2 linked regions of the Spartinivicinus poritis genome follow. The protein of the gene in region 1 interacts with the protein of each later gene in a pairwise test. Links are inferred from orthologs where the notes say so. Each region holds a gene or a part of one and is shown in the gene's direction. Other genes may lie near its edges.

Region 1 (15,863 bases):
GCTTAGCACTAAGCCAATCAGAATACTGACTATTAATACTGCTATGCTTGCTGTGATTACTGTAAGACTGATTTCTTCAATGGCTTTACCTAATAAATTGGAGTCTTGCTGGGTTAATTGATTTTGCTGTTGGATTATTGCATTAACTGCCTCAGTTATTTGTTCTACTCTTGGTACTGCCTCTGTGGCCATTAAATGGTTAGCTTTATTCCAGTCTTTTGCCTTACGTCGTTTGATAATTTCTTCTGGTAGGGGTGCAAACATTTGTCGCATTTCTAGGTAGAGCTTCCAGATGCGCGACTCAGTGTCTGTAAATAAGTAGGTCATTTCCTTGAGCTGCTCTAACCTTACCTGGTTTTTCTTCCAGTTTTCCTGATATTTTTCAGCAAAATCATTATCACTGGTAATCACAAAGTCTCTTATGCTTGAAATACTATTACTCAAAGAGCTGTGGCTATCAGCAAATAATTTCAGTAAATGTTTGCGCTTGGGAGTCGCAATTTGTTGGTCTTCTTCGTCAATTAAAATGCTGAGCTGGTCTAAAGCAGTTTCGGCAAAAGGCCCGGCATCATTGAGTAACAACGTAATGGCTGGAATATTTTCTTCAGTATGACTGATAGCTTCTATTTTATCCTGCCATTGCTGCAGCTCTGTCATAAGTGGATTAAGTTGGCTTAAGTGGTCGTTTAGCTGTTGATCTTGCTGGTTGGGTTGATTTGATAATTGGCTAAGCTGCTGTTGTGATTGCTGAATTGCTTGCCAGGCAGATGCTCGTCTTTTCTTAAAGTGCTCTGCTTTATCAGACTGGCTACCTAGAATTAAATAACCTCTCAAAGAAGCAATTGAAGCATTTAAGCCGTTAAGCAGCTCTTTACTCGCATTAACTGTTGCAAAACGGTGCTCAATCAGGCTGCTCTTAGCCTGGTTGATTTGGGTTGTGCGCTGTAATGTTAAAACAGTCGTGACTGCTATTAGCGCAATAATAATACCAAACCCAATTGCCAGTTTTGTGGTGAGAGTGAGTTTCATTGTTGGTTTTCATGTAATCAGCACTTACTACTGCTTCAAGTGTAGATGATAGGCAAAGATTTAAGTAGCAATGGCTCTAGACAGTAGCGCTACACTTTTAATGCTGGCGTAGATAGCTTTGCCTGACTCCAGTTGTAGCTGCTGGCACGACTTACTGGTGATCAGTGATAATATCCGTTGCTGTTTGATGGTTAACTCAATCAAACACAATCCATCAGCAACATTGGTTATTTTGCTGATAGTGCAAGGAATGCTGTTTAATGCGCTGGTGTTATGATTGGGTTGCAGTGCCAGGCTGACATCTTTGGCAGGGATTTCCAGGCGGATACGGTTGCCTGGTTTATAGGGTAGTTGGTGCAGACATACTCTAAACCCGTCCAGGTCAAAAAAAGACAGGTGATGCTGCTGGTCGTGTTCGGTTAAATTTCCTTCTACAACACTCACCATATGGTGTAAATCCAGCCGTTGTTGTGGCAGGTAGTGGCTTAATTGAAAAATATCAATATTGGCTGTGATATTTCCCTCTTCCATTAAAATAACCTGATCTGCCAGCTGATTTACTTCATGAATATCATGACTAATTACCAGCCAGGGAATCGCTATTTGTTGGGCAAGATGGTGCAGGCTGCTCCAGATTTCTCGACGACTGGCCCGATCAAGGGCAGTTGAGGGTTCATCCATTAATATCAGCTGGCAGGCTGCTAACAGGCCTCGGGCTATAGCTACGCGTTGTTGCTGACCACCTGATAACTCATAAGGATAGCGATTAATCAGTTTATCTAAACTTAACAGGCTAATCGCATCATTCAGGCTAAGGTACTGCTGATAGCCATTAAGCCGACGTCTAATTGCAAACTTCAAGTTATCCAATACAGTTAAGTGGGGAAATAGTCGTGCGTCCTGAAATACATAACCTACTCCCCGTTGATAAGCTGGAGTAAATATTTTTTTTTGGCTATCAAGCCAGGTTTGCTCACTTAAGGTAATTTGTCCCGTTGCTTGTTGATTCAACCCAGCGAAAGTTTCAAATAAAGTCGTTTTACCACAGCCAGAAGGGCCAAAAATGGCTGTAATACCCTGGTTGGTAACTTTTCCAGCAGCGCTTAATTGAAACTGATCCTGGTTATTTTGCAGTAAACATTGAACGTTAAAGCTTAACATGGGCCGTTGGAGAGTTAGCAGCTTGATTATTACGTTGCAAGCTGTACAACAGCCATAACAACAGAAATGAAAAGACCAGTAAAATCCCTGCTAGCCAGTGGGCTTGTTGATAATTCAAAGACTCTACATGGTCAAATAACGCGATTGATAATACCTGGGTTTCGCCAGGGATATTACCACCAATCATCAATACCACACCAAACTCACCAACGGTATGAGCAAAAGCCATACTGGTGGCAATTAAGAAGCTGCGTTTGGTCAGGGGAATGATTAGGTTAAAGAATTGATCCCAACGATTGGCCCCCATACTGGAGGCGGCTTGTAATAACTTAATATCCAGCTGGTTAAAGGCAGCCTGTAATGGTTGCACCATAAAGGGTAGAGAATATAACACTGAGCCAATGACTAACCCTTGAAAAGTAAAGGTAAGTGAACTCCCTGTCAGTTGTAACCAAGTATTACCAATAAAGGAGTTGGGTGAAAAGGCAATTAATAAATAAAAACCCAGTACCGTAGGAGGTAAAATTAATGGCATTGCCACGAGTGCTTCAACCATATTACGAAAACGGCTCCGACCATGAGCAAGCCACCAGGCAATACCAGGGCCGATTAGTAATAAAATAATGGTGGTGACTAAAGCTAGCTGCAATGTAAGTTTAATGGCTAGCCAGTCTTGTTCGGTGAGTACATCCATTATAAGTAGTTAATCAGTAAATAAATTGAGTTGCTGCTGAACTATGGTCAGGCTTTAATCGTCGTCGGAGCTGGTACCATAACCATTACGTTGAATAATGTTGTGGCTATCCGAGCTTTTTAGAAATGCAATGAAGTCGACGGCTGCATCATTGGTAATGGCATTTTTTAGTAAAACAGCTTGCTGAACAATTGGCTGGTAATGCTTTTGGGGTACAACCCAATAAGTATTGTTTTTAAGAGTAATCACTTGTGATAGAGCAACCAGCCCTAAGTCAGCATTGCCACTGGCAGTAAATTGATAGGCTTGAGCAATATTGTTACCCATTACCACTTTATATTTTGCTGCTTCCCATAGCTTTAATTTTTTTAAGCTTTGTTCAGCAGCCATGCCATAAGGGGCCAAGTCAGGATTGGCAATACTAATAAAGCGACTATTGGTAATTGCTTGGCCTAAACTACCTTGAGTTAAGTGGAAATTATCTTTGGGGTGCCAGAATACTAATTTACCGTAGGCGTAGGTAAAGCGACTATTAGGTATAATTAAATTTTCTTTATCAAGCAACACTGGGCGGCGCTGATCGGCTGCTAGAAATACATCATAAGGCGCACCATTTTTTATTTGAGTATATAGTAAACCAGTAGCACCAGAACTTACTTTAAAATAGGTCTTTGGGTTATTTTGCTTATAATGGCGAATGAGTTGATGAAGGGTATTTTTAAAGTTAGATGAAACAGCAACAGTTATGTTGTTTTTGTCAGCAAAGGCTTGCTGACAAAATAAAGTCAGGATAAGCGTGAAGAGTCCTTTTATTTTAGTCATGAACTAAGACCTTATACTTCTATTCAAGAGCTGCCCTATTTTACCCTGTAACTAGCCTGTATGTATTTTCCCTGCCTTTTGTAATGTTTACAAAAGTAAGAAGGGTAATGTAATTGGCTGAAGCAATATATGTCAACGTCTTGCCTGAATATTTGCACTAGTTCCATTTTGGTGTTTTTGCTATACACCATATGTCGACTTTTTGCACTCCTGCATCTTTTAGTAATCGACTTACTTCATTAACAGTTGTTCCTGTGGTGACAACATCATCAACTAAGGCAAGGTGGCTTGGTAAAGGTTGGCTTGTTAACTGAAAAGCATGGCGGATATTAGTCTGCCGCTCTTTTGCTGATAAGCCAGTTTGGGCACTGGTTTTTTTATGTCGGCGAATAAGGTGGCGATGCAAAGGTATATTTAGTTGCTTACTTAATTGTTTGGCAATTAATAAGGCTTGATTGAAGCCTCGTTGTAATTCGCGTTTGCGGTGAAGTGGGGTAGGTATGATGAGTTCTGGCCATGGTTCACCAGTGTAAGTGCTAATGAGCTTTTCTCGTAATAAAGTGGTTAATGCCTGACCACAAATCAGCTTACCATTGAATTTATACTGGTGAATCATGTGGTCTATAGGAAAACTGTAACAAAAGGCGGGGATACAGTGATCAAATTTGGGGGGCTGTGAATAACATCGCCCACAAACCATATCTTCTGTTTTAAAAGGCAGTGGCTCCGCACAAAGACGACATGGGTGCGCTATTCGTGGCAACTGCTTAATACAGTCTTGGCATAACCGGTGATATGCATCACATGATGCCTGACATAACCAGCAAGAGTGCGGTAGTGAAAGGTTGTTTTTTATCCATTTGTAAACCTGATTGATCATTTTGGGTTGACAGATAGTCTCTCCTTTATATTATGTCGTCCATACCCTTCGCGAATAACTTTTAGGCTTTGTTGTCGTCGCTTTTCACCCCAGTCACTTAGTTTTACCTAAGCTCCTGGGGGCAAGTCTGCTACTGTATGACTTGCGGTAGCTACTTTAATTTATATAAAAGTGCTACTGGGACTCATCGCTCGACGGCCTTGCCTAAAAGCTCTTCGCTTTGGCTAATTATATTATGAAGACTAACTCATACAGCCGGTGATGTAGGATAACGAAAATGACTGCCACAGCTTCTAACGCCAAACTTATACGTCATGACTGGGGCTATGACGAAGTTAAAATGCTGTTCGATCTGCCATTTAATGATCTGTTGTTTCAGGCGCAAACCATTCATCGGCAATTTTTTGATCCCAATGCAGTGCAAACCAGTACATTGCTATCAATCAAGACTGGTGCATGCCCTGAAGACTGTAAATACTGTCCACAAAGTGGTCATTACAACACAGGTTTAGAAAAAGAAAAGTTACTGGCTGTTGAGCGAGTACTGGAAAAGGCCAAAGAAGCCAAGCAAGGCGGCGCAAGCCGTTTTTGTATGGGCGCTGCCTGGAAGCACCCTCGTGAAAAGGATATGCCCTATGTGCTGGAAATGGTGAAGGGGGTGAAGGCATTAGGCTTAGAAACCTGTATGACTCTGGGCATGTTAAAGAAAGAGCAGGCGGATCAATTAGCAGAAGCTGGGTTGGATTATTACAACCATAACCTAGATACCTCACCTGAGTTCTACGGCAGTATTATTACTACACGTACTTATCAAGACCGTCTGAATACATTGGGCAATGTCCGTGATGCGGGTATTAAAGTTTGTTCTGGCGGCATTATTGGTATGGGTGAAACCTTAACTGACCGCATTGGCCTGCTAGCTCAACTTGCCAACCTGCCTCAACATCCTGAAAGTGTGCCGATTAATATGTTAGTAAAAGTAGAAGGCACACCACTGGAAAATGTCGAAGATTTAGATCCTATTGAATTTATCAAAACCCTTGCTGTGGCTCGGATTATGATGCCTGCTTCCCATGTACGCCTATCGGCAGGGCGAGAGCAAATGTCTGATGAAATGCAGGCACTGGCCTTCTTTGCCGGCGCGAATTCGATATTTTATGGAGAGTGCCTGCTTACCACTGCTAACCCAGAAAAGAATAAAGACTTAATGCTGTTTAAGCGGTTGGGTATCAAACCAGAGCAGCGTATTGAAAAGTCGGATGAAGAACAAACCTCGAATATTTTGCAAGCGATTCAAGACAAGCAAAATAGCGAGATGTTTTACGACGCTGCACAGCCAAATCAGTAAGTAGCTGGTGTATAGATGACAGATTGGAGCCGCCTCACTAGCCGCTTGACCCAACGTCAGCAGCAACAGCTTATTCGTCAGCGAAATACAGTCGAAACGGCTCAAAGTGCAGAAATCATTAGTAATGGTGAAAAGCTGCTGAATTTTTGCAGTAATGACTATTTAGGACTGGCCAACCACCCCCAGGTAATTACTGCATTGCAACAGGCGGCAGTTGAGTATGGGGTAGGTAGTGGAGCCTCACACTTGGTTAGTGGCCACTCAAAGTTACACCATGAGTTGGAAGAAGCATTAGCTGAGTTTACTGGTCGACAGCGAGCACTGCTGTTTTCCACTGGTTATATGGCCAATGTTGGGGTTATTAGCGCCTTAGTTGAAAAAGGCGATGTGGTGCTACAAGACAAGCTTAATCATGCCTCGTTAATTGATGGTGGCTTATTGTCAGGGGCTCGTTTTACTCGTTACCTCCATAATGATCTGGCTAGCTTAACCCAAAAGCTTCAGCAGCATCAGACAGGTCAACAGCTGATCGTTACTGATGGAGTGTTCAGTATGGATGGAGATATTGCCCCGCTTACTGACATTGCAACTGTGGCTAAACAACATAGTGCCTGGTTAATGGTAGATGATGCCCACGGCTTTGGTTGTCTTGGCCCAAATGGAGAAGGCTCAGTCACTGAGGCAGGGCTAGCGGCTGAGGATATCCCCATATTAGTTGGCACCTTTGGTAAAGCGTTAGGCACTAGTGGGGCTTTTGTTGCTGGGGATGAGGTATTAATTGAGTCGCTCATCCAGTTTGCTCGGCCATACATCTACACCACAGCAATGCCCCCTGCTATTGCTGCGGCTACTTTGGCCAGTTTAAAGCTGGTGCAAACTGAAAACTGGCGGCGAGAAAAGTTGCAACGGAACATCAGCCAGTTTCGCTCAGGTGCTAGCCATCTTGGTTTGCAGTTAATGGAGTCAGTTACCGCGATTCAACCAATTGTGGTGGGTGATGCCGAAGCAGCATTAATGCTTAGCCAGCAACTAAAAGCCCAAGGCATATTAGTGACAGCTATTCGCCCACCCACTGTACCAGTGGGAACTTCTCGGCTGAGAATAACCTTATCAGCCAGCCATTCTGAGCAGCAGGTAAATCAGTTGCTGGAGTCGTTAGAGCAAGCCTGCAAACAGTTTAAAACCACTTCCAGCCGGTTGAATTAGCAGTATGTCAGTGAATTATTCAGCATCATATTCCTTAGTATTAATCCCTGGTTGGTCAATGCCTGCAGCTACCCTTGAATCACTTGCTGACTCCTTATCTGCTGAGTGGCCTGTAACGGTTTTAAAGTGGCCTACTGAATTGGAAGTTTGGCAGTACCAAGATCGCTTACTTGATGCGATGGCAGTCCAGTTACCAGAAGGGCCAGTTGTATTGGTGGGCTGGTCATTGGGAGGGCAACTAGCGAGTTTGTTGGCTGGGCTTATAACTAAAGCCAATGGGTATGGGGTAACAGGGTATTCTGAAGCTGCTGTCTGGAACAGCTTTAGCTCTAAAGGCCAAGGATGGCCTTTTAGAGCGGTGGAAGAATGCGCTGTTATTCCATATCAGACACTGAATCTAGCATCATCTACCCTCACCCAGAGGGAGAGGAGGGGGCAAGCGGCCTTAGTTACCTTGGCCAGTAACCCTTGTTTTGTTGCTAACCAAGACTGGCCTTTTGGCATGGCTCAACCAACCTTCAATGCTTTCCAGCAAGGCTTTAATCAATTACCCACTAAAACCCTAAAAGAGTTTTGCTTGTTAGTAGCAAAAGGGGCAGGTAAATGTCGGGCTACAGCAAAACGGCTCCAGCAATTGCAACCTCAGGCAGGTTTGAGCAATGAAGTGCTGGCAGAAGGGCTTAAACTGTTGGCAACTCTCGATACGCGAAATCTGCTTCAGCAGTTAACTTGCCCTCAACTGCATCTATTGGGCGCTAAGGATGCTTTAGTGAACCACCAGTTGGTTGAATGGTTTCAAAAGCAAGAAATACCAGTAGATATGCTTGCTAACTCAGGCCATTACCTAATGGCTGACACAGTCGAGCTGGTCAGTAAAATAAAGCAGTTTGCAATGGGGTGTAATCAGTGATGAAAAGATTGGATACACTCGACTGGTCATGGGATGGACCAAAGCTATTGACTGGTGAATATCACCCTGCAACTCATGAAAGCCAGCATTCAGCTGCTGGTGAACAAGCCATTATTGATAAACAAAAAGTTGCAGCGGCTTTCAGTCAGGCTGCGCCCTGTTATGACAGTGCTGCAAAGCTGCAGCAACAGGTGTTGAAACGGCTAGTTCAGCAACTGCCGGACTTACCAGATAACTCGGTTATTGCTGATCTAGGTTGTGGTACAGGCAAAGGTTTGCAGCAACTAACCCAGCGTTATTCTTCGGGCCAATTATTAGGTTTGGATTTGGCCTATGGTATGTTAGCCCATGCTCGGTCTCATAAACGTATTTCTGCAAATTGGTGCTGTGGGGATGCAGAGCAACTGCCTTTACGAGCAAGCAGCATTGATTTAGTTTTCTCCAGTCTAGCCATTCAGTGGTGTCAGTCTTTCCCTAAGCTGCTAAGCCAGATAGAAAATACCTTAAAGCCAGGTGGTTTTTTTGTATTCAGCACGCTAACTGAAGGTACGCTAACTGAGCTAAACCAAGCCTGGCAACAGATTGATCACTATGTTCATGTTAATACCTATCCTTCCGTTGATTGGCATCTTCAGCAGATTCAGGCCAGTGGTTTTCAAACAGTTGCAGCGATTAATAAGCAGGAAGTGGTTTATGAGCAAAACCTGAAAGTGGTATTGCAAGGGTTAAAAAATATAGGTGCAGGTACTGTCAATGGAAGGCGTCGATCTGGACTAATGAGCCGTGAGCAGTATCAGCAACTAACGAGCCAGTATGAAGCTTTCCGACAGTCTTCGGGTCTACCAGCTACTTATCAAGTTTTCTATTCAATTTTAAAAAAGCCCAATGACTAAACCATTTTTTGTTACTGGTACAGATACTGAAGTAGGCAAAACCCTGATTAGCTGTGGTTTGCTACACAAAGCTCAGCAACAGGGGCTTACCACTATTGGATTAAAGCCTGTGGCCGCTGGATGTACCCAAACGGCTAATGGTTTGCAAAATGAGGATGCGCTTCGGCTACAGCAGTGCTCCACAGTTAAGCTGCCTTATCAGCAGGTCAACCCTATTGCGTTAGAACCACCCATTGCACCACATATAGCGGCGGCTGAAATTAACAAACCCATTCGTGCTGATAGATTAGTTGGTTATTGCCGGGGGGCTTTAATGCAGTCGGCAGACTTTAAGTTAATTGAAGGTGCTGGGGGGTGGCGAGTACCCCTCAATTATCGAGAAACACTAGCCGATGTAGCCAAACAGCTTCATTGCCAAGTGATATTGGTAGTTGGAATGAAGCTAGGCTGTATCAACCATGCCCTATTAACTTATGAAGCCATTATGAGAGATGGTTTAACCGTGGCAGGCTGGGTAGCGAATCAAGTACAGCCTGAGATGTCGCGTTTGGAAGCCAATATCGAAACCCTTCAACAAATGCTGCCAGCACCTTGTCTTGGGGTGGTACCTTATCAAGAGCTGCCTACCGCTGAGAGAGTTAGTGAATACCTAACAGCGCCGAGTTTGTAGCCTTATTTATAACAAGTCCCCTTATTATGAAAAATCCATTTTATCGAGCAGCAGCGGCTTGTGTTTAAATAATCTACAGAGCTACAAGTTTGGTCTATGGAAGTTGATTAGGAGGGCTAACCAATGCAAGTAAACTCTGCTTTTGGTGCAGGTTTAGCAGGTATTCAACGGGGTATGCAAGGGTTGCAGGCATCAGCGGAAACCATTGCAGAGGCTAATGCTCGTGATAGTTTTTCCATGAATAAAATTACGGAAGCTATTGTTGACCTAAAGGTAAACAAACATACCGTTGAAGCGTCAGCCAAAGTAATAAAAGCGGCTGATGAGAATATGGGAACCTTGATTGATACACTGGCGTAATTAGCCATTTCTAACAACTAAAGCTAAAGCTGATTTACAAGCAGCCGAAACAACATTCTATAAAAATGGTCAAACCCTCGTAAGAGGTGAATACAAATGCAGGTAGTTACTCCAGTTTTAATTCCAACGGTGGTAACGCCTTTTTCTCCACCGGGTAAACCTTCGGATGCCATTAGCCGGGCAGAAACCGAGGCCACTACCTTTGCGCCTATTGACCAAACTCCAGAGCTTTCCCCCAAGCGAGAAATTGAACAATCTCCTTCCTCATCTGAAGAACAGGCACGTAACCGTCAGCAAGAAATTGTGCAGGCTCAGCAAGAAAGAGAAGAGCAAAGCTCACAACAGATTCAACAGCAGCCTAATCAACAAATTCAAGAGCAACAGCAACAAGCTCAGGAACAGCAGCAACTTGAGCAACAACAGCAGGCTCAGCAGGAACAACAGGATTTAGCTGTTATTAGAGAACTGGCTCGACGTGACCGTGAAGTCCGTGCTCATGAGCAAGCCCACCAGGCCGTGGGTGGCCGATTTGCGGGAGCGGCTAGCTTTACGTTTCAGCGCGGACCAGATGGTGTTGCCTATGCTATAGGAGGTGAAGTACCGATTGATGCTGGGCCAGTAGCGAATAACCCAGAAGCAACCATCCAAAAAGCACAAACAGTTCGACGAGCAGCATTGGCACCCGCACAACCATCTGCACAGGATCGAGCAGTCGCAGCACAAGCGACTCAGCTAGAGCTGCAGGCGCGACAAGATTTAGCCATCCAACAGCAAGAAGAAGCAGCAATTGCCGAGGCGGAGCGTCAAGCTGATGCAGAGTCAGACGAGGTAACTGCAGAAACCACTACAGCAGAGGCTTCAGAAACAACGCAAAATACCGAAGAGGCTCAAGCAACGGTTCAGGCTCAACCTGCAGGTGCTGAAGAAACAACCACAGTACAAGCTGAAATAGCAGAGCCACAAACTGAGCTGAATCGTCGAAACCTTACTGTCTATAATGATTTTGTTGAGCTGGCCAGAAGCAGCCAACAGACAAGCCAAACCCCCATTGATTTAATTGCATAATACTCCCAAGGCTTAATTATCCTTTGGTTAGCCTAAAACCTCTTTCCCTATTCATAGTCATAATGTGAAGACTGGTTTTTAAAAGTACCTGTTTTGTCTTCTATGTGGCTTACTAGTCAATAAAAACACTAGGTTAGAAAAACAATCATGCTTGACAATAGACAAAACTGAACTTATGTTTTAAACAATTGTTTGATTTTATGGGATTTCGATCACTGAGCCTAATTCAGAGAAGTGATCACTAAGAAAGCTAAACTATCAATATATCCAGGGTATAACGAGAATAATATTGAGGTGCGTTGACGATGCCAGAGTATAAAGCCCCCTTACGAGATATTCGGTTTGTACGCGATGAAGTGCTGTCTTACCCAGAGCACTACGCGACTTTACCAGGCTGTGAGGAAGCCACCCCAGATATGGTCAATGCCATATTGGAAGAAGGCGCTAAATTTTGTGAACAGGTATTGGCACCTCTAAACCAGGTGGGTGATCAGGAAGGCTGCCAGTTAAATGATGGTGAGGTGAAGACCCCAACTGGCTTTAAAGAAGCCTATCAACAATATGTTGAAGGTGGCTGGCCTTCATTAGCTCATGAGCCTGAGTATGGTGGCCAAGGACTGCCAGAATCGCTAGGACTAGTGATGAGTGAGCTAATTGGCGAGTCCAACTGGTCCTGGGGTATGTATCCTGGCTTGAGCCATGGAGCGATGAACACCTTAGCTGCCCACGGTACAGAAGAACAAAAACAGTTGTATTTGACCAAACTGATTTCAGGTGAGTGGACAGGCACCATGTGTCTTACGGAGCCACACTGTGGAACTGATTTAGGTTTGCTTAGAACCAAAGCTGAACCTCAAGCCGACGGTAGCTATAAAATTTCAGGCACCAAAATATTTATTTCTGCTGGTGAGCATGATATGGCAGACAATATTGTGCATATCGTATTGGCAAGACTGCCAGATGCGCCAAGCGGCACTAAGGGTATTTCGTTATTTATTGTGCCGAAGTTCGTAACTAATGAGCAAGGTGAGCTTGGCGATCGTAATGAAGTCAGTTGTGGATCACTCGAGCACAAAATGGGCATTCACGGCAATGCTACTTGTGTAATGAACTTTGATAGTGCCACAGGTTATTTAATTGGGCCGCCTAATAAAGGCTTAAACTGCATGTTTACGTTTATGAATACGGCGCGACTAGGTACTGGCTTACAGGGATTAGCCCATACCGAAGTGGCCTATCAGGGTGCACTGGCTTACGCCAATGAGCGACTACAAATGCGTTCATTAACGGGGCCGAAATCACCAGATAAGCCAGCTGATCCAATTATTGTACACCCCGACGTACGACGGATGTTACTTACCATTAAGTCATTCGCTGAAGGTAACCGGGCGCTGGCTTATTATGCCGCGAAATTAGTGGATATAGCGAAACAGGCTGAAAGTGAGGAAGAACGGGAAGAAGCAGATCAGCTGTTGTCTTTCTTAACCCCTATAGCCAAAGCCTTTATGACAGAAGTGGGTTTTGAGGCAGCTAACCACGGGATGCAGGTGTTTGGTGGGCATGGTTATATCAGTGAGTGGGGCATGGAGCAGAATGTCCGCGACTGTCGTATAGCATTAATGTATGAAGGCACAACAGGTATTCAAGCACTGGATTTATTAGGCCGCAAAGTGCTGATGACACAAGGTGAGTCGTTAAAACGTTTTACCAAAATAGTGCATAAATTCTGTAAAGCTAATGAAGAAAATGAGGCTATAAAAGAGTTTGTTGATCCATTAGTGGCACTTAATAAAGAGTGGGGTGAGCTAACCATGAAAATTGGTATGGCCGCCATGCAAAATAGAGATGAAGTAGGGGCCGCAGCCTATGATTACTTAATGTATTCTGGTTACGCTTGCTTAGCTTATTTCTGGGCAGAAATGGCAAAAGTGGCCAGTGAAAAACTGGCGGCGGGTACCACGGAAGAAAGCTTTTACCAAGGCAAACTGAAAACTGCACAGTTTTATTTCCAGCGGATTTTACCTCGCACACTAATGCATAAAGCTACTATATTGTCAGGTGCTGATAACATAATGGCAATAGAAACATCAGAGTTTGGAGAAGTATTAATGTAATTACTTCTAATAGTAAGAGTTGTTTATTTGTAAAGTTGAAAATTGATAAATCACTAAAAGTGATTCGTCAAAGGGTTAGAAGGTATTAGCAGCGATGATTTGCCCGTAGGTCACTACGGGCTTTTTTTATTATGTCCGTTAAAAACTAACCTTCATCAAGTATTGCAAATGTAGCAAAGGTAGCGATTAATAATAAGCAAACAATCGCGGGTAGTGAGTTTATTTGAGTGAGAAAGCCGCCCAGTATCAACCAGTAAATAGTGAGTCGTTGTTTTTTATTTTGGTAAGCATTGGTAAATAACCGACGATAGAAGTGTTTGGCGTCAGGCTTTTTATTATGCATCCAGCCGGGAAGGAGCTTGGAGCATAGCCACTGAAAAATAAACTTCATAATTACTGCAGCAGTGTTTGAGAGAGGCTTCTGGCTATAGTTGATAGTTAGATAGAAAAAAATAGGTTTATTAGTAGGCATCTAAAACCAGAAACTGAGGTGTATCTGCTGAAAATCAATTCCGTCATTATCACTGGCAATACCTGCATTCGAATAATGAATATAGCGATAGCCTAGCTCAAACTGTTGCTGGCTGCCAATTTGCAGCCCTAAACCAATACGGTCTTCAAATTGAAAGTTGCTGCCAAGGTCTACGGCAGAAGTGGCTTTTGCTACGATGCGTGAATGGGTTAACAAGGTTGCACCTACCCCGATTTCGACGTAGGGAGTGAGGGTGTTCCATAGAGGCTGCCTAGGCTTAATTCTAAATACTGGGCTGAAAGAAATACCGGTAGTAGACCCATTACCTTCATCAGACAGGTTATCCTGATGGTTTAGTTGGTTTTCCCAGTAAAACAGGCTTAAGTCATAGTAACCAGAAAGCAACCAACTGGACTCTTTTAACCAGTCTTGCTGCCAGTCCCAAAGAAATGAAACCCGATAGCTATCCATATCTGCGTTTGAGTTGGTTTCTGGCCCGGAACCAATAGTCATGCCATCAATAAAGTTATTAGCAGCACAATAGCTGTAACTGAAATAACTTAAGATAAAAATACTCAAAAATTTTATAGGCATCATATTGTGTCCTTACATCTGGTTTATTCCATTATGGGATTGACAGTTAATTATAGAGTTAAATTAGTGATTTACCTTTAGAAAGAATATCAATGAGCCAAAAACTGATTAGTCAAATTATGGTGTAACAGGCAGGTTATGTTTGATTTATTATTGATATATCCTGATTAGAAAAACAAACGGAGGGCCACAGTCATGGCTGAGTATCAAGCACCAATCACAGATATGCAATTTGTGCTGTATGACGTTTTTAAAGCAGATCAACTGTGGTCTCAATGGGAGTCACTAGCAGAGTTGGTTGAGCGTGAAACTGCCGATGCCATTTTAGAAGAAGCAGGAAAATTAGCCACAAATTTATTGGCACCAATCAACCGGTCTGGTGATGAAGAAGGTGTAAAGTGGGATGAAGGAAAAGTAACAACACCTTCAGGTTTTAAAGAAGCTCATCGTACTTATGCAGAGGGTGGTTGGGTTGGCTTAACAGGTAATCCAGAATACGGTGGTATGGGTATGCCAAAAATGTTAGCAGTACAAGTAGAGGAAATGGGGTACAGTGCCAATAACTCATTTATGCTTTATCAAACCCTGTCATCTGGAGCCTGTCTAGCTATAGATAAACATGCTACTGAGGAATTAAAAACTACTTATCTGGAAAAAATTTACAGTGGCGAATGGTCTGGCTCAATGTGTTTAACAGAGCCTCATGCTGGTACTGACTTGGGGATTATTCGTACGAAAGCAGAACCTCAAGCAGATGGTAGCTACTTGATAACTGGTACTAAAATTTTTATTACTGGTGGCGAGCATGATTTAACAGGCAATATTATTCATCTGGTGTTAGCGAAGTTACCTGATGCGCCAGCAGGCTCAAAAGGGATTTCATTATTTTTGGTACCTAAATTAATGGTGAATGAAGATGGCTCTTTAAGTGAGAGAAATGCCGTTCACTGTGGGTCAATTGAACATAAAATGGGGATTAAAGCATCCTCTACTTGTGTGATGAACTTTGATGGCGCCAAGGGCTATTTAGTTGGTGAGGTAAATCGTGGTCTGGTTTGTATGTTTACCATGATGAACTATGAAAGACTATCGATTGGCATTCAGGGGTTAGGCTGCTCTGAAATGTCATATCAAAAAGCACTTTCCTATGCAAAGGAGCGTATCCAAGGTAAAACAGTTATTGATGGTAAACGCTCTGATAAAGTTGCAGACCCGATTATTGGGCATGCTGATGTACGGCGAATGCTGCTTAATATTAAAGCAATGACTGAAGCAGGTAGAGCATTTTCTACTTATGTAGCCATGCAATTAGATACTGCTAAATATTCAGCTGATGCTGCTACTAAGGCATCTGCTGAAAAGCTGGTAGCACTACTAACTCCAATCACTAAAGCATTTTTCACTGATATTGGACTAGATAATTGTGTGTTAGGTCAGCAAGTATATGGTGGGCATGGTTACATTAGAGAATGGGGGCAGGAGCAGCTAGTACGAGATGTGAGAATTGCTCAAATTTATGAGGGTACTAACGGTATTCAAGCTCTTGATTTGATGGGCAGAAAAGTAGTGCATAATAAGGGTGAGTTCTTTAATTGCTTTGCTGATGAGGTTAAAACTTTTATCAGCAATGAAAAAAATAATACTG
Region 2 (15,867 bases), on another replicon or contig:
ATCACTTATCTTATACTATTGAAGCTATTTCTCTTATGAAATTCACCGTTGTCATACCTGCTCGTTATGCGTCAACCCGACTACCAGGTAAGCCATTACTGCTGATTGGTGGTAAGCCAATGATTCAGCATGTATATCAACAAGCATTACAAAGTCAGGCTACACGGGTAGTCGTCGCTACAGACCATCAAGGAATTGCTGAGGCAGTACAATCCTTTGGTGGTGAAGTTTGTCTAACTGCAGCCAATCATCCTTCAGGTACTGACCGGGTAGAAGAAGTGGCTAGAAAATTGGCTTTGGCTGATGATGAAGTGGTGGTGAACATTCAGGGGGATGAACCACTGATTCCTCCTTCAGTGATTAATCAAGTGGCTGGTTTGCTTGGCTCACAACCCAAATGCGAAATGGCCACGCTAATTGAGCCAATTGCTGAAGTTGATGACTTGTTCAATCCGAATGTTGTGAAAGTGGTATTAAATGCCCGAGGGGAAGCCAGTTACTTTAGTCGTGCGCCAATGCCTTGGAGCCGGGAGCAATTCAATTTAGCAAAGCCACCTAACCAGTTACCCTCAGGCCCTTTTTATCGGCATATTGGTATTTATGGTTATCGGGTGGGGCTGTTACATCGTTATGTTAACTGGCCTGTGGCGCCAACTGAGCAACTGGAGTGTTTGGAGCAGCTGCGGGCTCTATGGCAGGGCGTCAAAATAGCTGTGGCACAGGCAGTTGAGGTGCCACCTATTGGTGTTGATACGGAACAGGATCTAGCTAAGGTGCGGCAGCTGGTAGAAGAGGGAAATTCAAATAATGATTAGTGTGATGTTTGTATGCCTAGGCAATATCTGTCGATCACCGACAGCTCATGGCATATTTCAGCAGATGGTTGTAGATGGTGGGTTGGCTGACCGAATTCAAGTCGCCTCATCAGGTACCTCAGCTTATCATATTGGTGAGCCACCTGATGGCCGGTCTCAGCAGGCTGCTAAGCTGCGAGGCTATGACCTTAGCTGGATCCGGGCACAGCAAGTCACTCTTGATGATCTTGAGGCGTATGATTACATTCTGGCTATGGATAAAAGTAATTTATCCGCTTTAAAACAGCTGGCCCCAGTTAATCACCATAATAAACTAAAGCTATTTATGAGCTTTGCTCAGCAACAGAGCGAAATGGAAGTACCAGACCCTTACTATGGTGGAGCAAATGGCTTTGCCCAGGTGCTGGATTTAGTGGAAATGGCTGCACAAGGGTTGTTGCAGCAAATTAAGCAGGAACATCAGTTGTAATGTCTTTATCAGTAAAGCGCCAGGTCGCTCTGCAGTCTCATCATACGCTGGGATGTCCTGCCACGACAGAGTACTGGGTTGAAGTACGTTCGCTCAGTGAGCTGACCAAAGCGGTTCGATATGCGAAATCCAACCAATTAATGCTGCTTCCTTTAGGAGGGGGTAGTAATGTGGTGTTTACTCAACACTTTGATGGGCTGATCGTCAAAATAGCCATACTGGGCAAACAGGTTGGAGTTCAACAAAATGGTCAAGTGATTGTAGAAGCGGGTGCTGGTGAAAACTGGCATCAGTTTGTGTGTTGGACGCTTCAGCAAGGATTATCAGGCCTGGAAAACCTTTCATTGATTCCTGGCACAGTAGGGGCGGCTCCTATTCAAAATATTGGGGCTTATGGAGTTGAGTTAAAAGAAGTGATGGAATGCCTCTGGGCATTTAACCGGGAAACAGAAGAAGTTAAGCAGTTTTCTGTTGATGAGTGTCAATTTGGCTATCGAGAGAGTATTTTTAAGCAGCCAGATTCTCCCTGGATTATTGCTAAGGTTGCTTTTAGGCTAAATACTGAGTTTCAGCCAAAACTGCATTATCATCCATTGAGTCAGCTACTCGCTGATAAACCAGTAACACCCGAGCTAGTCAGTGATACTGTGTGCCATGTTCGTGCTAGCAAACTACCAGATCCTTTAGTACTGGGTAACGCAGGCAGTTTTTTTAAAAACCCAGTTATCTCCCAAACACAACTTCAGGCAATTCTTCAGTCTTACCCAGAAGTGCCCCACTATCCAGCAGCTAATGACCAGGTAAAACTGGCAGCTGGCTGGTTGATTGAACAGTGTAATTTCAAAGGCCAGTATCGAGGTGATGTGGGAGTGCACGATAAGCAGGCGCTAGTGATTGTTAATAAGGGAGCGGCTACAGGCAATGAAGTGATGGCGCTTGCCAGTCAGATTGTTGAAAAAGTAAGTGAACAATTTGGAGTTGAGTTGGAGGTAGAGCCAAGAGTGTACTGAGTTAGCGTTAGGCAGCTCCTTTAGTAGCTTTTCCAATTAAAAAACCAAATCAGGAGGGCACGCCCTCCTGATTTGGTTTTAGCTTGAAGGTTTAGTCAAATAGAATCAGCTTGCTTCCTCTGAGTTGACAGTAGACTGCTGAGTATCTTGTCCTTTACTTTTGTCAGCGGCAGTTTCAGTCTTGGCAGGCTTTGCTTCAGCTTCACTGGGTGCTTTGATCTCAGTGACCAAAGATGTTGTAAAGTTAACCTGGGCTTCTGGCTCTGCTTTAGTGGGCTTTACTTCTTCTCCAGTTGCTTCTGGTTTAAAAGTAACAGCGACAGACTCTTGAGTAGATGGCTCAGGCTGCTTCTTGCCAGTCGTTTGCTTTGCCTGCTGACGACGTGCTTCTCTTGGATCATTTAACGCTCGACGTCTCCGGCGTCTTTGGGGAGTGTTTGCTGCTTCGGCAGACTGGCTTTCACTAGGCTGCTCTGTTGGCTCAGCAACAGTCGCTGGCTGTGGCTTTTCTTCTTTTACATCAGTTGGCTCTGGTTGCTTTTGTGGTTCAGCGTTAGCTTTTTGCTCGGAGCTAGCTTCAGTAGCTGGTAACGACTGTTTTTCTGTAACAGCAGGTTGTTGTGACTCAGTAGGTGTAGGACTGTGAGCTTCAGTCTCAACTACTTTGGGTGCAGTGGGCTGTTGTGCCTCAGCTGGAGTTTGTGTGGGCTGAGCTTCAGAGGTTGTCTCAGTTACCTGTGAGTTGTCATTGTACTCACGTCCTCGCTGTGAAGGGCGATTGCTACGACGCTTGTTGGGTGAGCCGTTTCTAGGGCGACGCTTTGGTGTGTCACTTTCAACAGCCTGTGTTTGTGCCGCAGCATTTTCCTGGCGGCCTTTGTTGGTGGTTGGCTGCGCCTTGTCTTCATAGCGAGGGTTTGAGCGACGAGAGGGGCGCTCTTTTTTGTAACCTGTCTCTTCAGTGAGTTCTTGGTTACTTTCTCGGCTAGGTTTGTTGTCGTAGTCACGGCCTCGGCTAGGCTTATTCTCATAGTCAGAGCGGCTTCGACGACCTGCTGGGCGTTCACTAGAGCGCTCGGAACGAGGCTTTTGCTGTTGACGCTGCTGCTGTGGCCGCGATTGGCTGTAGCTGCGCTGCTCCTTAGCCTCTGGTGGAGGGGCTACTTTAGTTTCTTCTGGGCTAAAAATGCCAGATAAAGAGCTGACAATAGACTTAAATAAACTTGGCTTAGCGGGTACTGGCGCAGGCTCAGTTGGCTCAATGTTTTTAACTGCTGCTTCTGGCTTAGGTGTGTTGCGAACAGTTGAAAGCTCAACATCTACTGGCTCTAGATCGCTGACAATCTCGTAGCTGCTTTCAGTTGTTTGAGTTTGTAAATGATCCTCTCTGAGGCGCTGCACTTCAAAGTGAGGTGTGTCTAAGTTTGGATTAGGAATCACAACCACACGAATTCCATAGCGCTGCTCAATATCAGTAATTAATGAGCGCTTCTCATTCAGTAAGAAAGCGGCAATAGTGATAGGTACCTGAGTGCGGATTTCGGAGGTGCGTTCTTTTTGCGCCTCTTCTTCAACCACGCGCAGGATTGATAATGACAGTGAGCCAACATCACGGATAGATCCCTGACCGTTACAGCGTGGGCAGACAACCCCGCTGGTTTCTCCTAAGGAGGGTCTTAGTCGCTGGCGGGACATTTCCATTAAACCAAAGCGAGAAATTCGACTGATTTGTACCCGTGCACGATCCACTTGTAAAAGTTCCCGCATACGGTTTTCTACTTCCCGCTGATTACGGATAGGGCCCATATCGATAAAGTCAATCACCACCAGGCCGCCGATATCTCTTAGTCTTAGCTGGCGAGCAATTTCCTCTGCGGCTTCAAGGTTGGTTTGTAATGCTGTTTCTTCAATATCACCACCACGAGTTGCCCGAGCAGAGTTAATATCAATAGATACTAATGCTTCAGTTGGATCTATTACAATCGAACCGCCTGAAGGTAGCTTCACTTCCCGCTGGAAGGCAGTTTCAATCTGGCTTTCAATTTGAAAGCGATTAAATAGAGGAGTGCTGTCATTATAGGGTTTGATTCGATTTTGATACTGAGGGATCACCTGCTGCACAAACTTGAGTGCTTCTTGATGAACGGCATCATCATCAATCAATACTTCACCAATATCCTGGCGCAGATAGTCGCGGATAGCACGAATGATAACATTGCTTTCCTGGAAGACTAAAAAGGGAGCGGGTTGTTGAGCTGACGCCTCTTTGATTGATTGCCAGATTCTCAGTAGGTAATTCAGATCCCACTGTAGTTCTTCATGAGTACGGCCTAAGCCAGCAGTTCTAATGATAACCCCCATTTCTGGTGGAATTTCTAGCTTGCTTTTGGCTTCTCTTAGTTCAGCGCGTTCTTCGCCTTCAATCCGCCTTGAAATGCCACCAGCACGTGGGTTATTTGGCATAAGTACCAAGTAACGACCTGCCAGGCTGACTAAGGTAGTTAACGCTGCACCTTTGTTACCGCGCTCTTCTTTATCAACTTGAATAATGATCTCCTGACCTTCAGAAACAACATCTTTGATGTTGAGGCGGCCAGGACCTTGAGGTGAGTTAACAAAGTACTCTCTGGCAATTTCTTTGAGAGGGAGGAAACCATGGCGTTCAGCGCCAAAATCAACAAACGCTGCTTCCAGGCTGGGCTCGATACGGGTTATTTTTCCTTTGTATATATTGGCTTTTTTTTGTTCTCTTGAACCAGACTCAATATCTAAATCATATAACCGCTGACCATCAACAAGGGCAACTCTAAGCTCTTCCTGCTGAGTTGCGTTGATTAACATTCTCTTCATAGAGTTTTGTAGTACCTGTTTATTAATTGAATGCTGACTAACTCAATAGATCAGGCACCACCTATCATTTTGTTGTGTAGGCGCTATTACCGCTGCTTGTCACTCTTCCTTCTATGATTGGTTGTCAGGTTAGCTTCAGGGTTACGAGTAATCACTGTATTAAACGTTGTAACGACCTGGCTTTGCTGCTTTTACCAAGCGACCCTTTCATGTCGGGCTTAATCACCTGTGCGGAGTTTTTGCAAGTTTGGCAACATAGGTTGTTAAGGTTGCTGGTCGTTCTCTCTGCATGCTAACGACAATTTATCTCCACACTTACACAGAATCTGATATGGTGCTTCTATTGATTAGTAGCATATTTATTATACACACCTCTAATAAAGTGAAATTACGTGGTGTGTATGCCCTAATCTTAATAATTTCAATTACTTATTTATGCTTTTAGCCAGTTGCACTCTAAAAATAAGCTAAATGCAATTGACGTCTGCAACTGGTTACTATGGTCTTAAATCTTGAGTGATTGCCATAACGCTTAACCAGTGACCTAATTATAGCAGGGGCCAAATATATCAGTAATTTATAAGTGCTTCAATTAATACAAAAAATGCTAAACTAGCGCTCTTATTATTGGTTAGCCCTCCAAGAGTTGTACGTGAACCTTAATCAAACCGTCCAATATTTAACTATTGATGCTGAACAAGCAGGCCAGAGACTGGATAACTGGTTAACGACTCGCCTAAAAGGTGTTCCTAAGAGCAAAATTTACCGCATTATTCGTAAAGGGGAAGTGCGGGTAAATAAAGCGCGAGTCAAACCTGAGTATCGTGTGTTGGCAGGCGATATAGTACGAGTTCCACCCATTCGTGTTAGCCAAGCTGCACCTGTAGTACAGCCTCATCAAAAGGTGTTAAAAGAGTTAGAGCAGTCGATTTTATATGAGGATAACCAGTTTTTGGTGCTGAATAAGCCATCAGGGCTCGCTGTTCATGGAGGCAGTGGCATTAGCTATGGTGTTATTGAAGGGCTAAGAATGCTACGTCCTGATTGTAAGGGACTAGAGCTAGTACACCGGTTAGATCGAGATACTTCTGGCTGCTTGCTGGTTGCTAAACGGCGTAGTATGTTGCGTTATCTTCATGAGATTATTCGTCTGGGTAATATTGATAAGATTTATCACACAGTTGTATTAGGTCGCTGGCCAAAGCGTCGTCAGCAGATAGCAGCACCTTTAAGGAAAAATGAGCCAAGAGCTGGAGAGCGAGTAGTAAAGGTCGATCCACAGGGTAAGCAGGCTTTAACAGAGTTTGCAGTATTGCAATATTACTCTGAGGTAACCTTGGTTCAAGCAAAGCCTATTACAGGGCGCACTCATCAAATTAGAGTGCATACACAGTACGCGGGTCACCCGATTGTGGGCGACGAGAAATATGGTGATTTCGCTATGAACCGCCAACTAAAAGCAGTAGGCTTCAACCGATTGTGCCTGCATGCAGCTCAATTATCTTTCGACTTACCTGATGGCACGCCATTTTATATTGAAGCACCGTTGCCTGAGTCAATTTTGCAACCGCTTACGCAACTGAAGTCAAAATAGCTGCAATTTGTTAGGAGCCTTAATGGATATATCGTTGTGCCAAGGTGATTTACCTGCCAGAGCAAAAGCTAAGCACTATTCATTAATTGTATTTGACTGGGATGGTACGCTGGTTAATTCAATCAGTCGTATTGTTCATAGTTTGAGGGCGGCGGCGGAAGCAAGTCAACTGCCTGTATTAGCTGAAGAGGCTTACGAAGATGTGATTGGGCTTGGTATGCCTGAAGCCACTATGAAGTTGTATCCAGAGCATATTAATAGCCATGAGCAATTTCGAAATCAATATCGAGAGTCCTATTTAATGGGGGAGGCTAAGCCAGCTCCGCTGTACTCTGGTGTTGAGCAAGGATTGACAGTGTTGAAGCAAGCTGGCTATCGGTTAGCGGTTGCTACGGGAAAAAGTCGTCGCGGCTTGAATCGAATGCTGAGCCAGCGAGAGTGGCATGACTTGTTTGAAGTGACTCGTTGTGCAGATGAAACCCGCTCTAAACCGGATCCACTCATGCTAAGAGAAATTCTAGATGAAACTCAGCTAGCAGCAGATCAGGTATTGATGGTAGGTGACTCAGAATATGATGTGGCGATGGCAGCTGCAATCAATATTGATCGAGTAGCCGTTACCTATGGAGTTCACGCTAAACAGCGTTTATTGGATCATTCACCAATAAAGTGTGTTGATCAATTTCAAGAGCTGGTAAACTGGCTGGTGGACATTAAGTAGTCATATTGGAGCTTTGTTTGGAATGAGTGGAGAGAACCTTAATATACCACCAGAAAAAGATCGGCAGTGGTTATTAATTGAAAATCTGGTGGGTGGAATCCTAGTTGAGCAGCGTCGCTCACGACGTTGGGGGATTTTCTTTAAGCTGCTGACTTTCTTTTATTTATTTTTATTTCTAGTTTATGTCATTGCCATGGCTGCCAATATGAATATCAGTAAGGCAGCAAAGGGAAGTGAATATACGGCAGTTATCAATGTGAATGGTGTGATTGCAGCTGATGAGCAGGCCAGTGCAGACAATATAGTGACTGGGCTACGTGCTGCGTTTGAAGATAAAGGCACTAAAGCGATTGTGCTGCGTATTAACAGCCCAGGTGGTAGCCCAGTACAGTCTGGCTATGTCTATGATGAGATTAAGCGGCTACGTGAATTGCATCCTGAAAAGAAAGTGTATGCAGTTATTGCTGATCTAGGAGCGTCAGGTGCTTATTATATCGCTTCTGCAGCAGATGAAATCTATGCTGATAAAGCCAGTTTGGTTGGCTCGATTGGGGTAGTGGCTTCTGGCTTTGGTTTTGTTGAAGCTATTGATAAGGTAGGTGTTACCCGTCGTGTTTATACTGCAGGCCAGCATAAAGGCTTTCTTGATCCATTCCTACCGCCTAAAGACGATGAGACGGAGTTTTGGCAGGATGTGCTTAATACTACTCACCAGCAGTTTATTGATAGTGTGAAAAAAGGGCGAGGTGAGCGCCTTAAAGAGGATCCGAAGCTATTCAGTGGCTTGGTTTGGTCTGGTGAGCAAGCGGTATCGCTTGGCTTGATTGATGGTTTAGGTAGTACCAGCTATGTGGCTAGAGAAATCATTGGTGTTGAAGAGTTAGTTGACTTTACACCTCAGGAAAACCCTCTAGAGCGCTTTGCTAAACAGCTGGGTACCAGTATTGGTGTTGGTATCAGTCAGTCACTTGGCGTTAACAGCACCATTAAGCTGCAATAGCACAAGCAAAAGCTACGTAATAATAGGAAGGCTGATCAGCCTTCCTATTTCCTCTATAGCTACAACGCCTCTTTAAAGCACTTTTACTCCCATCCTTTCTAGCATGTTTACTAGCTTGATCAGTGGAAGTCCAACTAAACTGTTTGGGTCGTCAGTTTCCAGTTTGGAAAATAAAGCAATACCTAGCGACTCACACTTAAAACTACCTGCACAATCGAAAGGTTGGTCGATTTGTAAATACCGATTAATAGCCTGGTCTGTTAGCACCTTGAATATAACTTTGGTTTGTGAGGTTGCATAAAGGTGCTCGTTAGTCTTGCAATTCCAAACGCATAGCCCTGTATAAAAAATAACGGTATTACCACTACTGGCTCTTAGCTGCTGCTGGGCATTTTGAAAGTTACCTGGCTTGCCTAAGAGTTGGTCTTTAAGGCTGGCTACCTGATCAGAGCTGATAATCAAATGACAGGTACCTTCATAATGTTTGGCAACTGCAGCTGCTTTGGCAATGGTCAGGCGCTTTGCTATTTGCTCTGGTAGCTCATTAATCAGCGGCTTTTCATCAATATCAGGTGACCTGCATAGGAAAGCGAGCTGTAGTTTGCTTAATAATGCTTTGCGGTAGGGTGAGCTGGACGCTAGGATTAGTTGAAAATCAGTCATTTGCAGTATTAATAGTTAGCAGCTTAACTTTAGTGACGTTAGATAATAATGCGCATTAGCTGTTTGCACCAGAATCGGCAATAAACCCTTTGACAGCTACCACTACTATGCCTATTATTGCGCGCTTATGTTAGAAGGTCATTTACCCAAAATAGTTGATCCCCGACGACTGGCTAAGCAAAGTGTCAGCTTAAAGGGGCGTTGGCCTGTTGCTGATCTTGAGCAGTTAGCAAATTACCTTACCAATACTGAAGGTGAGGTTGAGGCTGATTTGAATTTTTCTCAAGATGCAGAAGGTCACTTTGTTATTTCTGGGCAGCTGACTGCCCAAGTGCAGATGACCTGCCAGCGTTGCTTAGAGCCTGTCTCACTAAGTGTAACGAGCGATATCCTGCTGGCTGTTGTCTGGAGTGATGAATCCGGCAAGCAATTGCCTGATAATCTGGATCCGATCGTGGTTGCTGATGAACACCTTTCATTAGCCAGGTTGATAGATGAAGAACTTATTCTAAATCTACCAATTGTACCTGCTCACGAGGACCCAGTTTGCCAGCCGCAAATGGAGTGGTTAGACCCTGATGCTGAAGATGACTCAGCAGTATCAGAGCAACCCAAAAACCCATTCGCAGTGTTGGCTTCCTTGAAAAAGTCGAAGACTTAAGGAGCTTTTCATGGCTGTTCAACAAAACCGTAAAACTCGGTCTAAGCGTGGTATGCGTCGTGCACACGATAGCTTGACGAGTGCTGCGTTAACTGTGGATGCTTCCACGGGTGAAACCCATCGTCGTCATCATGTTTCGCCAGATGGCTTTTACCGTGGTCGTAAAGTCGTAGCTAGCAAAGACGACGAGTAATCCTTGACCCAGTTAACGACCATTGCGCTTGACGTAATGGGTGGGGACCTGGGTCCCCGCAGCACTATAGTTGCTGCCGTTCAGTGGTTAAGCCTTCAGCCCAAACGTTCTTGTCAGCTTATCCTAGTGGGTGATCGCACCCTCATTCAACGTCATTTAACAGCCTTTCCTGATCAATCTACTCAATTTGATATTGTTCATGCCCCAGATGTTATTGGAATGGCTGATAAGCCAACCTGGGCATTGCGTGCCAAACCGAAAGCCTCCATGCGCCAGGCAATTGAGCTGGTTGCATCGGGTCAGGCAGATGCCTGTGTGAGTGCAGGTAATACGGGGGCTCTGATGGTGATTGGCCGGTATGTGCTAAAAACACTGCCTGGTATTGATCGGCCGGCAATAGTCAGTCGGTTACCTACTCGGAAGGGGGTAAGCTATCTACTGGATTTGGGAGCCAATGTCGATTGTCATTCAGAGCATCTGTATCAGTTTGCTGTGCTGGCAGCATTATTAGTCAAATGTTTACATAGCGTAGATTCTCCAACTATTGGCTTATTGAATGTAGGTAGTGAAGCGATTAAGGGAAATGAGCAAGTGCGGCTGGCGAGACAGCTGATTGAAAGCAATCCAAAGCTTAACTTTACAGGTTATGTTGAAGGCAACCAGCTGTTTCAGGGGCAGACTTCGGTTGTTGTTTGTGATGGTTTTGTTGGGAATGTGGCATTAAAAACCAGTGAAGGGTTGGCGGAATTTATTTTAGAGTCAATACAGGAAATGGCTGGGCCTTGGTTGCGGAACCCGCTAACCCGCTGGTTTACGAAACGCTTTTTTTACAAGCTACATCAGCAAATTGATCCCAGAATATACAATGGTGCTTGCTTGCTAGGCTTGCAAGGAACTGTGGTAAAAAGCCATGGTCATGCTGATAGTTTAGGTTTTAGCTGGGCAATTGAGCAGGCTTATCAGCAAGCCCAGCTTAAGTTACCTCAAGTGTTGAATGAAGCCCTAGAAGCTTGGCTCGAAATAGACTAAGTCAATACTTTATCAGTAAGTGTATTTTAAGCTTGCTAAGTTGTTAGCAGTGAGTATATCTACAGCACTTGTAGCGTAGTAACATCAGACAGGTGCGGTGTATAGCTGTTATTGGGTTTCAATTTTTTGTCATTACTGGGTTGTTAAATAAAACATAAGCAGTAATTTCACTGTTAAATAAGACACATTGTTTAGATTAATAATTTCTCAGATACTTTTTTGAATATTTCGCTTATAATGGCGGCTTTTTATTGACTGATAAGTCAGAGGATTGCAATTTACATGACGACACAATTTGCCTTTGCATTTCCCGGCCAGGGATCGCAACAAGTAGGTATGCTGTCAGCAATTGCTGCTGAGCAGTCAGTGATTCAGGAAACATTTGCTGAGGCATCTGCTGCGCTTGGCTATGATTTGTGGCAGCTGGTTCAACAAGGACCTGCTGAAGCACTGAATCAAACTGAGCAGACCCAACCAGCAATACTCACCGCTAGTGTGGCTTTATGGCGTTTATGGCAAGCAAAAACGGCAGCTACCCCTGCGCTGATGGCTGGACATAGCTTGGGAGAGTATTCGGCGCTGGTTTGTGCAGAGTCCCTGTCATTAGCTGATGCGGTTAAGCTGGTCAGGCTGAGAGGGCGCTTAATGCAGGAGGCTGTTGCTGAAGGGGAAGGTGCGATGGCTGCAGTGATCGGTCTTGATGATGAGGCAGTAGCAGAGGCATGTACTGAAACAGCTGGGCAGCAAGTAGTAGCACCTGTTAACTATAATTCTCCTGGCCAAGTTGTGATTGCTGGGCATCGTGAAGCTGTTGAACGTGCCATGGTTGTGGCAAAGGACAAAGGCGCTAAAAAAGTGATGCCTTTACCAGTCAGTGTGCCTTCCCACTGTTTGTTAATGAAGCCGGCTGCAGAGAAACTAGCTGAAGCACTAGCCGAAATTGATGTAAGTCAGCCCAAAATACCTGTATTGCAGAATGTGACTGCTGCAACAGCAAATACAGTAGAACAGCTTCGAGATAATTTAGTTAAGCAGTTATATAACCCTGTACTATGGGTAAATACTGTTCAGGCGATTGCTGATGCGGGTGTTGACACTATTTATGAGTGTGGCCCTGGTAAAGTGCTATCTGGCTTAAATAAGCGTATTAATCGTCGTTTAACGGTGGCTTCATTGGAGCAGCTTGAAGCACTTGAAGCGGCAGTGGCTGCGTTAAATGCCAATTAATTAGCTAAGTGCTAATTAATTAGTAGTTAGTTGAACTCATTTGATAATCGAGAGAAACAATGGATTTAACTGGAAAAGTCGCCCTGGTAACTGGGGCAAGCCGGGGTATTGGTCAAGCCATTGCTAAAGCGTTAGCTGAATCAGGCGCTACCGTTGCTGGAACGGCAACTTCTGAAAAAGGTGCTGAGGCTATTACCGCCTATTTAAAAGAGCTGGGTAATGGTGGTCAGGGCTTTGTTTTAGATGTAAGTGATGATGCTTCTGTTGAGCAAAGCTTGAAAAACATTGCTGATACATTGGGTGGTAACCCGTTAGTTGTGGTTAATAATGCCGGTATTACGCGTGACAATATATTAATGCGGATGAAAGCAGACGAGTGGGATTCAGTGATTAACACTAACCTCACTTCGCTGTACCGGGTGAGCAAAGCTTGCTTGAGAGCAATGACAAAAGCTCGTTGGGGGCGCATTATTAACGTCAGCTCTGTGGTAGGCTCCATGGGCAATGCAGGGCAAACTAATTATGCAGCTGCAAAAGCAGGACTTGAAGGGTTTACCCGCTCATTAGCAAGGGAGCTGGGCGCACGTAATATCACAGTGAATGCGGTAGCCCCTGGCTTTATTGATACGGATATGACTCGTGAGCTGCCAGAAGCGCATAAAGAAACATTACTAGGGCAAATTCCACTGACTCGGTTGGGGCAACCAGAGGAAATTGCAGCAGCAGTTAAATTCCTTGCCAGTGAGCCTGCAGGCTACATTACTGGCGAGACTCTCCATGTAAATGGGGGTATGTACATGGGATAATTGATAATTCCCATTGTACTCCCCAAAAGTGCTGCTAGAATACCCGGTAATTTTTGGGGGTGGTGAAACTTGCATTCATCACAAACGTTTTTATACACTTACCTCTGCAGCGAGACTGCATAACTAGATAGGAGCAGAACAAGGTATGAGTACCATTGATGAACGCGTCAAAAAAATCGTTTGCGAACAATTGGGCGTTAAAGAAGAAGAAGTGACAAACGGCGCATCTTTTGTTGACGATCTTGGCGCTGATTCTCTAGACACTGTTGAGCTGGTAATGGCTTTAGAAGAAGAGTTCGAAACCGAGATTCCTGACGAAGAAGCAGAAAAAATTACAACTGTTCAAGAAGCAATTGATTACGTTATTAAGCATCAGTAATTTTATTTGCTTCTCGTTCGTTTAAATAAAAAGCCGTTCATATTCTGAACGGCTTTTTATTTGTGGCTTATTTTTGTTGTGCTTGAAGACAGTGCTATACGCTGTATTTTTGGTAGTACAGCTATTTATAGTGATACGGCAAAGGCTTGTTCCAATTTTGATGTGCGTTTAATAAAATATTGCTCAGCGATTTACGCCTCATAGGGGCTGATCCTTGTCTTTTGGTAGTGGTGTTTAAAAAAACGTTGAAGCCTGTTTCAAGCTAAAATTATCAGTGTATACCCTATGTGTGGTGTTTGGAATTTCATAAAACCGTAGAAATTCCTTAATATTTTTTGCTCGTTTGTCGTAAAACAAGCGGCGTTTAGTTAAACAACTAATTGATTTGTAATTGTGGAAGAAATATCTGCATCAATATCGTTCATTATTGCTGCTTTATATTCTTCGTTGATAGCTAGCTATTTATTTGGGGAGAGCATTAGTGTCTCGCAGACGAGTGGTGATTACCGGTTTAGGGCTTGTGACTCCATTAGGAAATACGGTTTCAGCTACCTGGCAAAAAATACTAGCTGGTCAAAGTGGCATCAGCACTATTGATTTTATGGATGTAGCAAACCTGCCAACGAAGTTTGCAGGTGCCATCAAGGACTTGGATATTACTGAGTATATGCCTGCAAAACAGGCCCGCAAAATAGATATGTTTATTCAGTATGGTTTGGTTGCAGCAATTCAAGCCATAAAAGATGCTGGCTTTGAAGTCTCTGATGCTAATGCAGATCGGATTGGTACGGTGATTGGTTCAGGTATAGGGGGCATCTCCACCATTGAGCAGAATGTGCAGATTCTCAATCAATCTGGGCCGAGACGAATTTCTCCTTTCTTTGTTCCAGCCTCTATTGTCAATATGGCTAGTGGCCAGTTATCCATGATGTATAACCTTCGGGGTCCAAACTATGCCATTAGCACCGCCTGTACCACAGGTACCCACTGTATAGGGTTGGCAGCACGCAATATTGCTTATGACGAAGCTGATATCATGGTGGCTGGCGGAGCTGAAAAAGCCTCAGCAGCAATCGGTATGGCAGGGTTTAGTGCTGCAAGGGCTTTGTCGACTCGTAATGATGATCCAGAAAAAGCCAGTCGCCCTTGGGATAAAGATCGTGATGGTTTTGTCTTGAGTGATGGGGCGGGTGTGTTGGTGCTAGAAGAGTACGAACATGCTAAGCGTCGAGGTGCCACTATTTATGCAGAGCTGACAGGCTTTGGTATGAGCGCCGATGCCTTTCATGTCACTGCACCGCCTGAGGATGGCCGTGGAGCACTCAAAGCGATGAAGAATGCTTTAAAAGATGCCAAACTGCCTCCTGAACAAATTAATTACATTAACGCTCACGGCACTTCTACACCAGCTGGTGATGTGGCAGAGTCTCGAGCAGTTGAGCAGCTGATGGGATCCCATGCGACTGCATTGGCAATGAGCTCTACCAAATCAATGACCGGGCATTTATTGGGCGCTGCAGGAGCTATAGAGGCGGCGTTTACTGCGTTGGCCATTCGTGACCAGGTTGTCCCGCCTACTATCAACCTAGATAACCCGGATCCAGAATGTACGCTTGACTATGTGCCACATGAAGCACGATCGTTGGCGATAGAGTATGCGCTATCAAACTCTTTTGGATTTGGTGGTACGAATGCTTCACTGGTATTTGCCAAAGTCTAACCTCTGGCTCAAGTAAGCTTTTATTGATAATGAGCGTGTTGCAAAAGTACTTCAAATCAAGCCTTTTCTCCCCGTAAGAGTGTCGCGAAAAGGTACTGGAGAATAAATATGGAGTAACAGGGTATTCTTCCACCGCTCTACAAGGCCATCCCTGGCCTTTAGAGCTTTAGCTGTTCCCGGCAGCCGTTCCAGAGCACCCTATCACTCCATATTTCCAAGCTTTAGCAACGAGCTCAAAGGGGTAAAGTGCTAAAAATGACTTTTGCAACACTCTGCAAAAGAGGTAGTAGATAGGTTGGCTGAACAAGGTCGATTAAATAACGGTTGGCTAAATGGTGAGGCAGTTGCTGACTTGCCAGCAACAGATCGAGGGTTGCACTATGGCGATGGTTTGTTTGAAACCATCCGAGTGGATAACAAGCAGCCTATTTGGTGGCAGCAGCATTTAGAGCGACTTTTGCTGGGTTGCGAGCGTCTTGGCATAACCATTGAGCCAGGCATTGTTGAGCAAGAGCTACAGGGTTTTATTGTTAAGCAAAAGGATCATGGCATCGTAAAGCTTATGATTACCCGTGGCTCAGGTGGTCGTGGTTATAGCCCCTCAGGTGCCAATCAGCCAACGCGGCTGCTGTTATGGTATCCACTGCCTAACTACCCTGCGAAAAATTTCCAACAAGGTATTCAGCTATTTGATTGTCAGAGCTTATTGGGGCATCAGCCTTTACTAGCA

What was found.
Region 2: the proteins of ORQ98_RS14230 (region 1) and acpP interact in binary tests that used the Escherichia coli proteins (3 or more experiments, as listed by UniProt). The link is inferred for Spartinivicinus poritis from one-to-one orthologs.

The regions. Positions count from the first base shown.
Region 1 is NZ_JAPMOU010000017.1:50,015-65,877, forward strand. What follows is about bases 6,158-9,100. They hold ORQ98_RS14230 (alpha/beta fold hydrolase), read left to right. Parts: upstream 6,158-7,150; coding sequence 7,151-8,050; downstream 8,051-9,100. Other genes in these bases: bioF (8-amino-7-oxononanoate synthase), read left to right, coding at 6,158-7,140; bioC (malonyl-ACP O-methyltransferase BioC), read left to right, coding at 8,050-8,943; bioD (dethiobiotin synthase), read left to right, coding at 8,936-9,100. In the rest of the region: ORQ98_RS14195 (methyl-accepting chemotaxis protein), read right to left, coding at 1-1,029; modC (molybdenum ABC transporter ATP-binding protein), read right to left, coding at 1,090-2,190; modB (molybdate ABC transporter permease subunit), read right to left, coding at 2,177-2,884; modA (molybdate ABC transporter substrate-binding protein), read right to left, coding at 2,939-3,706; ORQ98_RS14215 (ComF family protein), read right to left, coding at 3,864-4,322; biotin synthase BioB, read left to right, coding at 4,864-5,934; more of bioF, read left to right, coding at 5,950-6,157; more of bioD, read left to right, coding at 9,101-9,613; ORQ98_RS14245 (hypothetical protein), read left to right, coding at 9,737-9,973; ORQ98_RS14250 (putative metalloprotease CJM1_0395 family protein), read left to right, coding at 10,070-11,038; ORQ98_RS14255 (phenylacyl-CoA dehydrogenase), read left to right, coding at 11,344-13,152; ORQ98_RS14260 (hypothetical protein), read right to left, coding at 13,298-13,543; ORQ98_RS14265 (acyloxyacyl hydrolase), read right to left, coding at 13,625-14,221; ORQ98_RS14270 (acyl-CoA dehydrogenase C-terminal domain-containing protein), read left to right, coding at 14,414-15,863. UniProt on the Escherichia coli protein: The physiological role of BioH is to remove the methyl group introduced by BioC when the pimeloyl moiety is complete. It allows to synthesize pimeloyl-ACP via the fatty acid synthetic pathway through the hydrolysis of the ester bonds of pimeloyl-ACP esters.
Region 2 is NZ_JAPMOU010000012.1:105,867-121,733, forward strand. Bases 11,854-14,800 are described here. They hold acpP (acyl carrier protein), read left to right. Parts: upstream 11,854-13,183; coding sequence 13,184-13,417; downstream 13,418-14,800. Other genes in these bases: fabD (ACP S-malonyltransferase), read left to right, coding at 11,854-12,232; fabG (3-oxoacyl-ACP reductase FabG), read left to right, coding at 12,292-13,038; fabF (beta-ketoacyl-ACP synthase II), read left to right, coding at 13,899-14,800. Also shown: kdsB (3-deoxy-manno-octulosonate cytidylyltransferase), read left to right, coding at 36-815; ORQ98_RS11595 (low molecular weight protein-tyrosine-phosphatase), read left to right, coding at 808-1,284; murB (UDP-N-acetylmuramate dehydrogenase), read left to right, coding at 1,284-2,294; rne (ribonuclease E), read right to left, coding at 2,400-5,144; 23S rRNA pseudouridine(955/2504/2580) synthase RluC, read left to right, coding at 5,797-6,738; ORQ98_RS11615 (HAD-IA family hydrolase), read left to right, coding at 6,761-7,459; signal peptide peptidase SppA, read left to right, coding at 7,482-8,459; ORQ98_RS11625 (Maf family protein), read right to left, coding at 8,532-9,122; ORQ98_RS11630 (YceD family protein), read left to right, coding at 9,250-9,783; rpmF (50S ribosomal protein L32), read left to right, coding at 9,794-9,976; phosphate acyltransferase PlsX, read left to right, coding at 9,980-11,005; more of fabD, read left to right, coding at 11,288-11,853; more of fabF, read left to right, coding at 14,801-15,137; pabC (aminodeoxychorismate lyase), read left to right, coding at 15,433-15,867. UniProt on the Escherichia coli protein: Carrier of the growing fatty acid chain in fatty acid biosynthesis.